2 regions of the Streptomyces sp. NPDC028331 genome follow, and region 1 is predicted to be linked to the other one. Evidence: riboswitches for the same ligand, from Rfam matches in the RefSeq annotation. Region 1 holds a riboswitch; the other holds the start of a gene.
The links. A riboswitch is a leader RNA that binds a small molecule or an ion and turns the genes downstream of it on or off. The one in region 1 is predicted to bind cyclic di-AMP.
Positions count from the first base shown of each region.

Region 2: another riboswitch for cyclic di-AMP. It lies ahead of ACZ4SW_RS16020 (M23 family metallopeptidase); the one in region 1 lies ahead of ACZ4SW_RS31715 (M23 family metallopeptidase).

Region 1 covers NZ_JBVHTR010000028.1:90,242-97,915, forward strand. The annotation lists gene ACZ4SW_RS31690 (GTP cyclohydrolase II) at 1-511, opposite strand, end outside; gene ACZ4SW_RS31695 (MarR family winged helix-turn-helix transcriptional regulator) at 726-1,235, opposite strand; gene ACZ4SW_RS31700 (dihydrofolate reductase family protein) at 1,336-2,484, shown strand; tRNA gene ACZ4SW_RS31705 (tRNA-Met) at 2,602-2,675, shown strand; gene ACZ4SW_RS31710 (PP2C family protein-serine/threonine phosphatase) at 3,279-4,430, shown strand; cyclic di-AMP (ydaO/yuaA leader) riboswitch at 4,638-4,795, shown strand; gene ACZ4SW_RS31715 (M23 family metallopeptidase) at 4,807-5,820, shown strand; gene ACZ4SW_RS31720 (aldo/keto reductase) at 5,901-6,845, shown strand; gene ACZ4SW_RS31725 (PrsW family intramembrane metalloprotease) at 6,934-7,674, opposite strand, start outside.
Region 2 covers NZ_JBVHTR010000009.1:157,702-165,375, reverse strand. The annotation lists gene ACZ4SW_RS16035 (DNA gyrase/topoisomerase IV subunit A) at 1-2,023, opposite strand, end outside; gene ACZ4SW_RS16030 (M16 family metallopeptidase) at 2,335-3,699, shown strand; gene ACZ4SW_RS16025 (M16 family metallopeptidase) at 3,696-5,084, shown strand; cyclic di-AMP (ydaO/yuaA leader) riboswitch at 5,309-5,459, shown strand; gene ACZ4SW_RS16020 (M23 family metallopeptidase) at 5,472-6,224, shown strand; gene ACZ4SW_RS16015 (GntR family transcriptional regulator) at 6,428-7,123, shown strand; gene ACZ4SW_RS16010 (HPr family phosphocarrier protein) at 7,450-7,674, opposite strand, start outside.

The DNA of each region.
Region 1 (7,674 bases):
TGTCCAGGCCCTGGTCCTGGAGGGCGTAGGCGTCGAGCTTGTTGTAGAGGCCGATGCCGCGGCCCTCCTGGCGCAGGTAGAGCAGGACGCCGCCGTGTTCGGCGATGCGTTCCACCGCCTCGCGGAGCTGGGGGCCGCAGTCGCAGCGGGCCGAGCCGAAGACGTCGCCGGTCAGGCACTCGGAGTGCAGCCGCACCAGCGGCGGCCGGCCGGCGGCGGGTTCGCCGAGGATCACGGCCACGTGCTCCTGGCCGTCGGTCAGGCCGTGGAAGGTGACCAGGTCGGCGGTGACGGTGTAGCCGTCGCCGAAGCGGAGGGGGACCGTCACGCGGGTGCGGACCGTGGCGGCGGGGAGGCCGGTGGCGGGCAGCTCGGTGCCGGGAATGCCGGTGGCGGGCAGGGGGGTTGCGGAAAGGGGAGTGGCCAGGGCGGCCGCGGACGGGTCCGCTGTGTGCGGGTCGGCCGGGTCGCCGGTGTCGCGGGAAGGGATGGTCTCGTGTGCGTCGCGCATGGCTGTCGTCTTTCTCCGGGCCGACGATGGCGGGTGCGGAGGATGCGCCCCATGCTTCAGATTTGAAGCACAACCTCGGCCGAGACTCTAGCCCTGCTTTAAACTTCAAGCAACTCTTTTCCCGTGTTGCCTGGGTTACTCGGCTCACGCCGGGGGCGAACGCCGCTGGGTTGCTCGGCTCACGCGGTGGACGAACGCCGCTGGGTTGCTCGGCTCACGTCGTGGACGAACGCCGCCGCCACGGCAGCTCGGCGCACGCCGACCGCTCCTCACCCGCCTGGAGCGCTTCCGTGATCCGGGCGCAGATCTCCTCGAGCTGGGCCACCTGCTCCTCGGTGAGGTGGTCGAAGACGGCCGATCGGACCGTCTCGACGTGCCCCGGCGCCGTACGCTCCAAAAGCGCCCTCCCGGCCTCCGTCAGGACCGCCACGCTGCCGCGCTTGTCGGTCGGGCACCCCTCCCGGTGGACCGTGCCGTCCTTCTCCAGCCGGGTGACCACGTACGTCAGCCGGCTGCGCGTGATCTTCAGCGCCTCGGCGAGATCGGTCATGCGCATACGGTGCCCGGGCGCCTCGGAGAGGTTCGCCAGGACCGAGTAGTACAGGTGCGGCATGCCGGCGTCCTGCTGGAGCTGCCGGTCGATCGCGTCCTCCAGGAGCCACGACGCGGCCAGGTACGAGCGCCAGGCGCGCATTTCCTCGGGGGTGAGCCAGCGGGTCGTCATACTGGCAGTGTAGTTATTGTTTAAAAGTTGAACCAAGCTGAACCAGGCTGAACCGAGCCCGTCCCGTGCACCGGATGATCCCGACCCCAGGAGCGCCGCCATGGCCCACCCCTACGTCCTGTTGTCCGCCGCCGTCTCGCTCGACGGCTTCCTGGACGACACCGGGCCCGAGCGGCTGCTGCTGTCCGGTCCGGAGGACTTCGACCGGGTCGACGAGGTGCGGGCGGGCAGCGACGCCATCCTCATCGGCGCGGGCACGCTGCGCACCGACAACCCCCGGCTACTGGTCTACTCGGCCGAGCGCCGGGCGGCCCGGCTCGCCGCCGGGCTGCCGGAGTATCCGCTGAAGGTCACGGTGAGCGCGTCCGGGGACCTGGATCCCGAGGCCCGCTTCTGGCACACGGGCGGCGCGAAGACCGTCTACACGACGAACAAGGGCGCCCGGCGGCTGCGCGGTCTGCTGCCGGCGGAGGTGGAGGTGGTCCCGCTCGGCCCTGAGGTGGAGTGGCGGGCCGTGCTCGATCACCTCGGGGACGTCAAGGGCGTACGGCGGCTGATGGTCGAGGGCGGCGGCAGCGTGCACACGCGACTGCTCCAGCAGGGACTCGCGGACGAGGTGCAGCTCGTGGTGGCGCCGCTGTTCGTCGGGGAGCCGGAAGCCCCGCGGATGTTCGGGCACGGCGCGTACCCGCCCGGGCGGATGCGGCTGGTGGAGACGCGCGCGGTCGGGGACGTCGTGCTGATGCGGTACGCGCCCACCGCGCCCGGCACCGGGGCGCTCGCCTCGGCCGCGGACCGGCGGTGGCTGGAGGTGGCCTGCGAGCTGGCGGCACAGTGCCCGCCGTCCCGGACCGCCTTCAGCGTCGGCGCGGTGGTCGTCGCGGCCGACGGCACGGAACTGGCACGGGGCCACTCACGGGAGGGCGGCGATCCCGTGGTCCACGCCGAGGAGGCGGCGCTGGCGAAGCTGGATGCCGCTGATCCGCGGCTGGCCTCGGCGACGGTGTACAGCAGCCTCGAACCGTGCGCCCGCCGCGCCTCCCGGCCCGCGCCCTGCGCCCGGCTGATCGCCGAGGCGGGGGTACGACGGGTGGTGACGGCCTGGCGGGAACCGGACACGTTCGTCGCGTCCGCGGACGGGAACGCGGTGCTGGCGGCGGCGGGCGTGGACGTGGTGCTGCTGCCGGAGTTCGAGGACCGCGCCAAGGCCCCGAACGCCCATCTGCTGCCCCCGGGCGCCCGTTCCTGACGGCGTAGAACCGGGGCCGGGCGGCCTCGCGTCGGGCCGGATTCCGCTGGTGGGACGCCGTGGGGGTGGAATGCGTGCGCAACCTGTCGCGCGCATGGCGTACACTGGAATCACCGACGCGGGGTGGAGCAGCTCGGTAGCTCGCTGGGCTCATAACCCAGAGGTCGCAGGTTCAAATCCTGTCCCCGCTACTGAAGGCCGAGGGCCGGAGTCCGAAAGGGCTCCGGCCCTCGGTGCGTCCCGGCCCCTCGGTGTTTCCCCGGCCCCCTCCTTCACCCTGCGGCGGCTACTCCGCCCGGCCCACAGCGGTCGCCCCCCGCCGCCCTTCCGGGAAGCCTGGACGGGTGGCGCAGCAAGCAGGCGAGCGGTGGTCATGGGAGCGGGACGATCCTGACGACGAGGAGTCGCACGGATCCCAGGGGTCCCAGCGGTCCCAAGGGCCCCGGAAATGTCAGCAGTCCCAGGTGTCCCAGTCCCAGATGTCCCAGTCCCAGGTGTCCCAATGGCCCCGTGGGGCCCATGAGTCGTGTGAGCGGGGGACCGAGGACCGCGACCCGCCGGTCCGACGCCTCTTCGACCGCGACGACCGGCGGGGCGGGCGCCTCCCCGGCCGCACCGACCAGCGACGCGGCCGACTCGTCGGCGCGTCCGGCCACCCCGGCGCCTCCAGAGTCCGTGAGGACCCCGGAGTCCCTGAGGACCCGGGAGTCCCCGGCGACTCCGGGCTCCCCGGCCCGCCCGGGGCCTCCGCCACCCCCCTCCCCACCCCCACGCCCGTCCCCGGAACAGTCCCGGTGTCGGCGTACGGAGAGGGAGACGCGGAGGCCGAGGCCCGGGAGCGGCGGATCTCGTACGCGCGGGCGTTCCTGCGCGCCCTGCCCGGACTGCTGATCGTCGCGGGGGTCTGCTTCGACCTCTTCGCTCCCTCCGACTACACGGCCGGCCCCCTCTTCACCGCCGCGCCGCTCGTCGCCGCGCCCCTGTTCCCGCTGCGGGGCACCGTCCTCACCGGCGTGACGGCCGTCGTGGTGGTCGTCGGGGTCCGTCTCGGGCTCGGCGTGCTCGGACGGGCGGGCGAGATCACCGAGGTGGCCACCGTCGTCACCGTCGCCGCCCTCGCCGTCCTCATCAACGTGCTGGTCCGCCGCAACGTCGCCCGCCTCGCCTCCGCCCGGCAGATCGCCGAGGCCGCGCAGCGCGCGGTGCTGCCCGAGCCCGCCGCCCGGATCGCCGGGCTGGACATCGCCGCCCGCTACGAGGCCGCCCAGGCCGACGCGTTCATCGGCGGTGACCTGTACACCGTCCAGGACTCCCCGCACGGCGTACGGCTCGTCGTCGGCGACGTGCGCGGCAAGGGCATGGGCGCCGTGACCGCCGTGGCCGTCCTGATCGGCGCCTTCCGGGAGGCCGCCGAGCAGGAGCCGACGCTCGAGGCCGTCGCCCGGCGCCTGGAGCGGGCGCTGTCGCGTGACCGCGCCGGACGCGAGGGGCCCGACGCGTCCGAGGGGTTCACCACCGCGGTGCTCGCCGAGATCCCGCACGGTTCCGGAGTCGTCCGCATCGTCAACCGCGGCCACCCCGCTCCGCTGCTCCTGCACCCGGACGGCTCTCTGCGCGAGTTGCAGGGCACCGAGGCCGCGCTGCCGCTCGGCATGGGCGACCTAGGCGTCTGGCCCGACCGGGCGGAGGAGTGGGACTTCCCGCCCGGCTCGACGCTGCTCTTCTACACCGACGGAGTCTCGGAGGCACGGGACGCCCACGGCCGGTTCTACGACCCCGCCGTCCGGCTCGCCGGGCGGGTCTTCCCCGGCCCGGGCGCCCTGCTGAGCACCGTCACCCGGGAGGTCGCCCGGCACACCGGCGGCCGCGGCACGGACGACATGGCCCTGCTGGCCGTGCGCAGGCGCGCCCGCCTCCGGGCGCGCTCACAGACGGTGAGTGAGTGATGCCCCTGCGCATAACAACTGACATACTGTCAATACCGGTGAGGTCTCTGAGGCCGGGGCGACTCGCCCCTTTTTCTCCCTTCAGGCCGTGAAAGTCCTGGCCAGCGGCTTGAACGGATCTGTCCGAACAGCTTGGAATACAGGCCCCGCGTCTATTAACGTTCGATAACGCAGCGCGGTCGTCCCAGCCGTCACCAGAGACGGCTCCGTGCGCGCCTGCCGAATCCCGCGAGGGAGCCGGGGAACCACCACCTTGGGGTGAATCGAGCGGATATCGCCGTGTTCGCACGGCCGGTATACGCGCGTAGGAGACCTTCCTGCTCCGAACCCGTCAGCTAACCCGGTAGGCGAGACGGAAGGAAAGGAGTGCGCCCACGTGGCGTTCAACCGGCCTGCCCAGAGCACCTCGTTCGCCCCGAACGGCACCCAGACGCTCGACGTCGCCCCCGGCCTCGACGAGGGCCCCTGGGAGGAGTGGAATCCCACCGAGGACTCCGTCCGTCCCGTCCGCGGCCGGCACCGCGTCGCCAAGCAGCGCGGGGGCGGGCTCGCCCGCAGCTCCACCGTTCTGGGCGTCGGCGTGATCGCGGCCGTCGGCGCGGGCGGCATGGCCACCGCGCAGTCCGGCAAGCCGCCGGTGTCCATATCCCTGCCGGACCTCTCCTCGGTCACGGACTCCGCCAAGGCGCTCATCGGCGAGGACTCCGGCGCCCCCAAGAGCTCGGCCACCGCGCTCAGCACCGTAGGCCGGACCGACGCCACCGACACCGCCGGTGCGAAGAACGCGGGCGAGGCGCTGCGCGCCCGGATCATGCAGCAGGCCGAGTCCCAGCAGGACCGGATGGCGCGGGCGGCCGCGCAGGCCGCCGAGGACGCCGCCGTGAAGAAGGCCGCCGCCGCGGCGGCCAAGGCGCAGGACGACGCGCGGGCCAAGGCCGCCGCCCAGCAGAAGAAGGCGGAGGAGGCCGCGCGGCTGGCGAAACTCGCCCAGCAGTACTCGCTGCCGACCTCGTCCTACACCCTGACCTCCCGCTTCGGTGACGCCGGGGGCATGTGGTCCTCCGGCTACCACACCGGCCTGGACTTCGCCGCGCCCACCGGCACGCTCATCAAGGCCATCCACAGCGGCACGATCACGGAGGCGGGCTGGGCCGGCGCGTACGGCTACCGCACGATCCTCACCCTCGACGACGGCACCGAGCTGTGGTTCTGCCACCAGTCGTCGATCAGCGTCACGGTCGGGCAGAAGGTCAGCACGGGCGACGTCATCGGCCGCGTGGGCGCGACCGGCAACGTCACCGGACCGCACCTGCACCTGGAGGTCCACCCGAACGGCGGCGCCGCGATCGACCCGATGGCGTGGCTGCAGAGCAAGGGGATCAACCCCTGACGCCCCAAGGCGCGCCCGTTTACAGGATCTTTGCGGGCTTCGCGGAAGACGCCCGTCCCGTCCGGGCGTTGGCGTAGAGCATGACTTCTCTTCGCAAGCTGGGTTCGTCCGATCTCGAGGTCTTCCCGCTGTCGCTCGGCGGCAACGTCTTCGGCTGGACCGCCGACGAGACGCAGTCCTTCGCCGTCCTCGACGCCTACGCCCGGGCGGGCGGCAACTTCATCGACACCGCCGACGTCTACTCGGCCTGGGCGCCGGGCAACAAGGGCGGCGAGTCGGAGACCATCATCGGCAAGTGGGTCAAGGCGCGCGGCAACCGCTCCGACGTGGTCATCGCGACCAAGGTCAGCCAGCACCCCGACTACCAGGGCCTGACCGCCGCCAACATCAAGGCCGCGGCCGACGCGTCCCTGCGCCGCCTGGACACCGACTACATCGATCTCTACTACACGCACTACGACAAGCCGGAGGTGCCGGTCGAGGAGATCATCGGCGCGCTGGACGAGCTGGTGAAGGCGGGCAAGGTGCGCGCCATCGCCGCCTCCAACATCTCCGCCGAGCGGCTGCAGGAGTCCCTGGACTTCTCCGACCGCGAGAACCTGGCGCGGTACGTGGCGCTGCAGCCGCACTACAACCTGGTCTCGCGCGACACCTACGAGGGCGCGCTGCAGGATGTCGCCTCCCGCGCGGGGCTCTCGGCGGTCCCGTACTACGCGCTCGCCTCCGGCTTCCTGACCGGCAAGTACCGGCCGGGTACGACGGTGGAGTCGGCGCGTGCCCAGGGCGCGGCCAAGCACCTGGCGACCGAGCGCGGGCAGCGGGTCCTGACGGCCCTGGACGAGGTCGCCGAGGCCCGGGGCGCCGAGATCCCGACGGTGGCGCTCGCCTGGCTGGCGGCCCAGCCGACGGTCACGGCCCCCATCGCCTCGGCGCGGACGGTGGAGCAGCTTCCGGCGCTGCTGGCCGTGGCGGACCTGACGCTGACGGACGAGGACGTGGCCAAGCTGACGCAGGCGTCGGCGTAGCGGGGCAGACCGCCGGCCGTCTCCGTCCCGCTGCGCACGGAGACCGGCCGGCCGGCGAGATCCGGCGGTGCGGCACCGGCCGCAACTCCTAGGAGCGATACGGGTTGTACTCCGGATACGGCGCCGCCGGGCCGTAGTGCGGGGCGGTCGGGCCGTAGTGCTGCGCGGTCGGGCCGTAGTGCGGGGCAGTCGGGCCGTAGTACGGGGCCGCCGGGCCGTAGTGCGGGGCCCTCTGGTGGGGCACGTTCCCGTATCCGGGCCACACCGGCGGAGCCACCGGCATCGTCGTCCGTGCCGCATACTCCAGCGCCGGCCGCGCCACCTCCCGGCGGGCCCACAGCTCGGTCAGCAACTCCCCCTCGCGTACGGCGAAATCGGCGCCCGCCCGCCCCCGGCGCCCCCGGTGGCGCAGGAACGCCAGCGACGTCGCGTACGCCTCGTACTGCGCCACCGACCGCGCCGCGGCCTTCCCCAGGTGCTGCCTCGCGTGCTCCCGTGCCAGCCTCCGCGCCCGCATCGAACCGAGCACGAACGGCTCCACCGGCCCCATCCACCCGGCGACCGCGTACGCGGGCAGTTCCTCCCGCACCGTCCGCAGCTCCCGCTGGCGCGTCCAGATGACCAGCCAGGTCAGCAGCCCGAACGCGGGCACCATGAACGACGCGTAGACCGCGAAGAACCCGTACTGGCCGAACGTGGACGACCCGTTCCACATGGAGTGCATGCCCATCGCGAGCAGCAGCCCGCCGAGCGGCGCCAGCACCCGCCGGACCCGCTGGCGCTCCGCGGACAGCGCGGCGATCCCGAAGCCGATGCCGGTGAGCACGGT
Region 2 (7,674 bases), on a different contig from region 1:
CCGTGATGAAGACCAGGTCCTCCTCGCCGGTGCGCAGCTCCACGGCACCGACGATCCGGTCGCCCTCCTTGAGGGTGATGACCTCCAACTCCTCCTTGTTCGCCGGGTAGTCGGGGACCACGCGCTTGACCACGCCCTGTTCCGTGCCGAGCGCGAGGCCCGGAGACGACTCGTCCAACGTCATCAGGCAGACCACCGTCTCGTCCGCCTCCAGGGACACGAACTCCGAGACCGGCGCGCCCCCGGACAGGCTCGCCCGCGTCGCAGTCTCCGGCAGCTGCGGAAGGTCGATCACGTTCACCCGCAGCAGCCGCCCGGCGGACGTCACCACGCCCACCTCACCACGCGCCGTCGCCGGTACGGCGGAGACGATCACGTCGTGCCTGGCGCGCTTGCCGTCGGTGTCCTCCTCGAAGGGGTCGCTGTTCGCCGTGCGCGCCAGCAGGCCCGTCGACGACATCAGCACCCGGCAGGGGGCGTCCTCGACCTGCAGCGGAACGGTCGGGGCGGCACCGGAGGACTCCAGCAGCACCGTGCGCCGGTCGGTGCCGAACTTCTTGGCCACCGCGGCCAGTTCGTTGGAGACCAGCTTGCGCAGCTCGGCGTCCGAGTCCAGGATCCGGGTCAGTTCCTCGATCTCGGCGTTGAGCCGGTCCTTCTCCGCCTCCAGCTCGATGCGGTCGTACCTGGTCAGACGGCGCAGCGGCGTGTCGAGGATGTACTGCGTCTGGATCTCGCTCAGCGAGAAGCGCTCCATCAGGCGCTCCTTGGCCTGCGCGGAGTTCTCGCTGGACCGGATCAGGCGGATGACCTCGTCGATGTCGACCAGCGCCGTCAGCAGGCCCTCGACCAGGTGCAGACGGTCGCGCTTCTTGCCGCGGCGGAACTCCGAGCGGCGGCGCACCACGTCGAAGCGGTGGTCCAGGTAGACCTCGAGGAGCTCCTTGAGGCCCAGCGTCAGCGGCTGGCCGTCCACCAGAGCCACGTTGTTGATGCCGAAGGACTCCTCCATCGGCGTCAGCTTGTAGAGCTGCTCGAGGACCGCTTCCGGCACGAAGCCGTTCTTGATCTCGATGACCAGGCGCAGGCCGTGCTCCCGGTCGGTGAGGTCCTTGACGTCGGCGATGCCCTGGAGCTTCTTCGAACCGACCAGGTCCTTGATCTTGGCGATGACCTTCTCCGGGCCGATCGTGAAGGGCAGCTCGGTGACGACCAGGCCCTTGCGGCGCGCCGTCACGTCCTCCACCGACACCGTGGCCCGCATCTTGAAGGTGCCGCGGCCGCTCTCGTAGGCGTCGCGGATCCCGGACAGGCCCACGATCCGGCCGCCGGTGGGCAGGTCCGGCCCCGGGACGTGCTTCATCAGGGCGTCGAGATCCGCGTTCGGGTACCTGATCAGGTGGCGGGCGGCCGCGATCACCTCGCGCAGGTTGTGCGGCGGCATGTTGGTCGCCATGCCGACGGCGATGCCCGACGAGCCGTTCACCAGCAGGTTCGGGAAGGCGGCGGGCAGCGCCACCGGCTCCTGCTCCTGGCCGTCGTAGTTGGGCGCGAAGTCGACGGTGTCCTCGTCGATCGACTCGGTCATCAGACTCGTCGCCTCGGCCATGCGGCACTCGGTGTACCGCATGGCGGCCGGCGGGTCGTCGTTGCCCAGCGAGCCGAAGTTGCCGTGGCCGTCGACCAGTGGCACGCGCATCGAGAACGGCTGGGCCATGCGCACCAGGGCGTCGTAGATCGACGCGTCGCCGTGCGGATGCAACTTACCCATGACCTCGCCGACGACGCGGGCACACTTCACATAGCCGCGGTCGGGGCGCAGGCCCATCTCGTTCATCTGGTAGACGATCCGCCGATGCACCGGCTTGAGGCCGTCGCGGGCGTCCGGCAGGGCCCTTGAGTAGATGACCGAGTAGGCGTACTCGAGGAAGGAGCCCTGCATCTCGTCCACGACGTCGATGTCGAGGATCTTCTCCTCGTACGAGTCGTCGGGTGGCGGGGTCTTCGTGCTGCGGCGGGCCATCGCTGCCGGCTCCTTCACCGTCTGTGCTGGGCATGGAAACGAATCTGACGCCGACCATTGTGGACCGACCCACCGACAACGCGGACCAGGGCCCGTCCCAGGGGGCCGTGCACCGGCCCGGCGACGATCACGACCGGCCCGACCCCGGGTACGCGTCAACCGCGGGGATCCCCCACCCCACGTAATCATGGTCTCGCTCTCGGCGTACGCCGCCCGGGAACTTCGCCACCGGTCGGCACGCTTGCATACAGTGACAGCACCGGCAGGAAAACGCGGTTTCCGCGACAGCTTCCTCGATCGAAGGGACGTACATGCCCATGGGTCACACGGCCACAGCCGAGGCAGGCTCCGGGGGCCTGACAGCGACCGAGCACCGCCTGGCCAACGGCCTGCGCGTGGTGCTCTCCGAGGACCACCTGACCCCGGTCGCGGCGGTGTGCCTCTGGTACGACGTCGGCTCCCGGCACGAGGTTCAGGGGCGCACGGGTCTCGCCCACCTCTTCGAGCACCTGATGTTCCAGGGCTCCGCCCAGGTCAAGGGCAACGGCCACTTCGAGCTGGTGCAGGGCGCGGGCGGCTCGCTCAACGGCACCACCAGCTTCGAGCGCACCAACTACTTCGAGACCATGCCCGCCCACCAGCTCGAGCTCGCCCTCTGGCTGGAGGCCGACCGCATGGGCTCCCTGCTCGCCGCGCTGGACGACGAGTCGATGGAGAACCAGCGGGACGTCGTGAAGAACGAGCGCCGCCAGCGCTACGACAACGTCCCCTACGGCACCGCATTCGAGAGGCTGACCGCCCTCGCGTACCCCGAGGGCCACCCCTACCACCACACGCCGATCGGGTCGATGGCCGACCTGGACGCGGCCACCCTGGAGGACGCGCGCGCGTTCTTCCGCACCTACTACGCGCCCAACAACGCGGTGCTGTCCGTCGTCGGCGACATCGACCCGCAGCAGACCCTCGCCTGGATCGAGAAGTACTTCGGGTCCATCCCGTCCCACGACGGCAAGCCCGCCCCGCGCGACGGCTCGCTGCCCGACGTCATCGGCCGGGAGCTGCGCGAGGTCGTCGAGGAGGAGGTCCCGGCGCGCGCGCTGATGGCCGCCTACCGGCTGCCGCACGACGGCACGCGCGCGTGCGACGCGGCCGACCTGGCGCTGACCATCCTCGGCGGCGGCGAGTCCTCCCGCCTGTACAACCGGCTCGTGAGGCGCGACCGCACCGCCGTCGCCGCCGGGTTCGGCCTGCTGCGTCTCGCCGGCGCGCCCTCCCTGGGGTGGCTGGACGTGAAGACCTCCGGCGACGTCGAGGTGCCCGTCATCGAGGCCGCGATCGACGAGGAGCTCGCCCGGTTCGCCGAGCGGGGCCCGACGGACGAGGAAATGGAACGCGCCCAGGCGCAGTTGGAGCGCGAGTGGCTGGACCGGCTCGGCACGGTCGCGGGCCGCGCCGACGAACTGTGCCGGTACGCGGTGCTGTTCGGCGACCCGCAGCTCGCCCTGACCGCGGTGAAGCGCGTGCTCGAGGTCACCGCCGAGGAGGTGCAGGAGATCGCCAAGGCCCGCCTGCGCCCCGACAACCGCGCGGTGCTCGTGTACGAGCCGGTCGCGGCCGAGGCCGAGGCCCCGGAAGCAGCCGAGACCACCGACGAGACCGAGGAGTCGGCGAAGTGACCGAGCTCGCGACCATGGAGTTCCACCCGCAGCCCCAGCCCGGCGAGGCCAAGCCCTGGGCGTTCCCGGCGCCCGAGCGCGGCACGCTCGACAACGGCCTGACCGTGCTGCGCTGCCACCGTCCCGGCCAGCAGGTCGTCGCGGTCGAGGTGCTCCTCGACGCGACTTTGGACGCCGAGCCGGCCGGCCTCGACGGCGTCGCGACGATCATGGCGCGCGCCTTCTCCGAGGGCACCGACAAGCACTCCGCCGAGGAGTTCGCCGCCGAGCTGGAGCGCTGCGGCGCCACCCTCGACTCGCACGCCGACCACCCCGGCGTCCGCCTCTCCCTGGAGGTGCCCGCCTCCCGCCTCCCCAAGGCGCTCGGGCTGCTCGCCGACGCCCTGCGGGCGCCGGCGTTCGCGGACAGCGAGGTGGAGCGCCTGGTGCGCAACCGCCTCGACGAGATCCCGCACGAGACGGCCAACCCGGCCCGCCGCGCCGCCAAGGAGCTGTCCAAGTCGCTCTTCCCGGCGTCCTCGCGGATGTCGCGTCCGCGTCAGGGCACCGAGGAGACGGTCGCGACCATCGACGCCGCGGCCGTCCGCGCCTTCTACGAGCGGTACGTGCGCCCCGCGACGTCCACCGCGGTCGTGGTCGGCGACCTCACCGGGATCGATCTCGACGCCCTCCTCGGCGACACCCTCGGCGCCTGGACGGGCTCGCCCGCGGGGCCGCGCCCGGTGCCCCCGGTGACCGCCGACGACACCGGTCGCGTGATCATCGTGGACCGTCCCGGCGCCGTCCAGACGCAGCTCCTGATCGGCCGGATCGGGCCCGACCGTCACGACCGCGTGTGGCCCGCCCAGGTGCTCGGCACCTACTGCCTCGGCGGCACCCTCACCTCCCGCCTGGACCGCGTCCTGCGCGAGGAGAAGGGCTACACCTACGGGGTGCGGGCGTTCGGCCAGGTACTGCGCTCCGCGCCGGACGGCACGGGCGCCGCGATGCTCGCCATCAGCGGCTCCGTCGACACGCCCAACACCGGCCCGGCGCTCGACGACCTGTGGAAGGTGTTGCGCACCCTCGCCGCCGAGGGACTGACGGACGCCGAGCGTGACGTCGCGGTGCAGAACCTGGTGGGCGTGGCGCCGCTGAAGTTCGAGACGGCGGCGGCCGTCGCGAGCACGCTCGCCGACCAGGTCGAGCAGCACCTGCCCGACGACTACCAGTCGACGCTGTATCAGGAACTGGCCGCGACGGGCACCGTGGAGGCCACCGCGGCCGTGGTGAACGCGTTCCCGGTGGACCGTCTCGTCACCGTGCTGGTGGGCGACGCCGCGCAGATCAAGGAGCCCGTCGAGGCGCTCGGCATCGGAGAAGTGACCGTGGTGGCGGCCGAATAGAACGCACCGCACGCGCGCGTGCGCCGTGCCGGCCCCGGGGCCCTGGTGACTTCCCGTGTCACCGGGGCCCTGCCCGTTGAGGGGTTTGTCCGTATTGCCACAGAGGTTGCCTCTCTGCCCTGTGGGATGCGCTACAAACCCCGTTCTGCGTTTGCTGATTGAAAGACGGTCCCCTTAGCGTCATTCGGGCTGTCCGTCAGGCAGTGCGCCGCACCCGCGGCACCGGACAGTCATCGCCGAGTCCCCGTACGGCGCGAGCCAGGGGAGCCGGGGACCCAAACCCGAAGTCCCTGGGGTGAATCGGGCGCGAGCCCGTAGGAGACCTTCCTGCTCCGAACCCGTCAGCTAACCCGGTAGGCGAGAGGGAAGGAAAGGACCAGCCACTTCATGGCGTTCATCTGCGCCACCGGGAAGCACCGTCGCCCGAGCCGTGTGAAGCGTACGACTGCGAACGCCGTGGGCGTCGCCGCGCTCACCACCACCGGTGTCATCGGCACCCTGGCCACCCCGGCGCTCGCCGCCGGCGCCCCCGTCGAGCAGACCGGACTGATCCAGGCCGTCACCCTCGGTGACTCGGTCGCCGAGCAGATCGACGCACAGGCCGCGGCCCAGAAGCAGGCCGCCGAGCAGAAGAAGGCCGAGGAGGCCGCACGCAGGAAGGCCGCCGAGAAGGCCCGGCAGGAGCGCGAGGCCAAGGAGCGGGCCGCACGCGAGGCCGAGCGCAGGCGTCTCAACGCCTTCGTGCCGCCGGTCTTCAACTCCTACGTGTCCACCGGCTACAAGACCGGCGGCTCCCTGTGGTCCTCCGGCACCCACACCGGCATCGACTTCCACGCCGCCACGGGCACGGCCGTGCACGCCGTCGGCGCCGGCACGGTCGTCCAGACCGGCTGGGGCGGCGCGTACGGCAACCAGATCGTCATCAAGATGAACGACGGCACCTACACCCAGTACGGCCATCTGTCGTCCATCGGCGTCTCCGTCGGCCAGCGGGTCACCCCGGGCCAGCAGATAGCCCTCTCCGGGTCCACCGGCAACACCACGGGGCCGCACCTGCACTTCGAGGCCCGCACCACTCCCGAGTACGGCTCCGACATCGACCCCGTCGCCTACCTCCGCTCGCACGGCGTGAACCTCTGACCGCTTCCGCCCGCGAAAGGCGCCCCCGCACTCCGACGGCCCCCGCTGATCAGCGGGGGCCGTCGTCCGCTTTCGAACGGTGTGTGACCAAAAAATATCCATGGATTCCGGCCCGCCGTCGGAAATTCCGGCCCGCTGCAATAGAGTCGGTTGAACACGCGTCAATCGGGAGCGTTTCGCGGGGATTAAGGCGGAGGTCGGTCATGCGTATTCCGGCGCACTCGGTCTGCACGGCGATCCGTGATGACATCGTCGCGGGTGTCTACGAGCGCGGCAGCCGGCTCACCGAGGAACTCCTCGCGCGGCGCTACGGCGTCTCCCGGGTTCCCGTGCGCGAGGCGCTGCGCACGCTGGAGGCCGAGGGCTTCGTCGTCACCCGCAGGCACGCGGGCGCGTGCGTGGCCGAACCCACCGAGCAGGAGGCCGCCGACCTGCTGGAGATGCGGCTGCTGCTGGAGCCGCTGGGGGCCGCCCGGGCCGCGCAGCGGCGCACCGAGGCCCACCTGAAGGTCCTGCGCGGACTGGTCAGGCTGGGCCAGGAGCGGGCCAGGACGGGTAGCAGCGAGGATCTGCGCTCCCTGGGAGGCTGGTTCCACGAGACGCTGGCGCAGGCCTGCGGGAGTCCCGCGCTGACCTCGGCGCTGGCCCAGTTGCGGCACAAGATCGCATGGATGTACGCGGTCGACGCGCCGGTCGACCCCGTGGAGTCCTGGGCGGAGCACGGCGGCATCGTGGACGCCGTCGCGCGCGGGGACAGCGAGCGGGCACGGACGATCACGGCGCTGCACAGGGAGCGCTCGACGGCCGCGCACCGGCTTCGCTTTCCCGGCGCGGGGGACCGGGCGGACCGTGTGAGGACTTCGCAACACACCGTAAACATGTCGGCGCTCCGGCATTAACACGGGCGCCGTATACAAAGAGAGATATTCGACCGGCCCTGTTTTCGGCTGCCTGTTTTCCGTGTGCTCCCCAAAATTCGGGGCGCGCTGTTTCAGTGTGCCGTGTGCGGTTTTATCCGGGCGCTTCCGAATCCGTCGTGTGCCGTTCTCGCCGGTGCTGTTCCCGCGTGTGTCGCGTTCTCGCGTGTGCCGTTCTCGCGCTTTTCCCGCGCCGGGCGCGCGGTGGCCGCCTGTCTCGTCGCCCTGGACGGGAGACCGCCCGGCACGACGGAGCCGCGCCGCCCTGACCGGCGACGCGGCTCCGCGTGATGCTGCTGCCCGAAGGGTCAGACGGTCTCGGGGAGTTCCTCGAGGCCCTCGGCGACCAGCTTGGCCAGGCGGTCGAGCGCGGCGTCCGCGCCCTCCGCGTCGGAGGCCAGGACGATCTCCTCGCCGCCCTGGGCCCCGAGGCCCAGAACCGCCAGCATCGACGCGGCGTTGACGGGGGTGCCGCCGGCCTTGGCGATCGTCACGGGGATGCCGGAGGCCGTGGCTGCCCGGACGAAGATGGA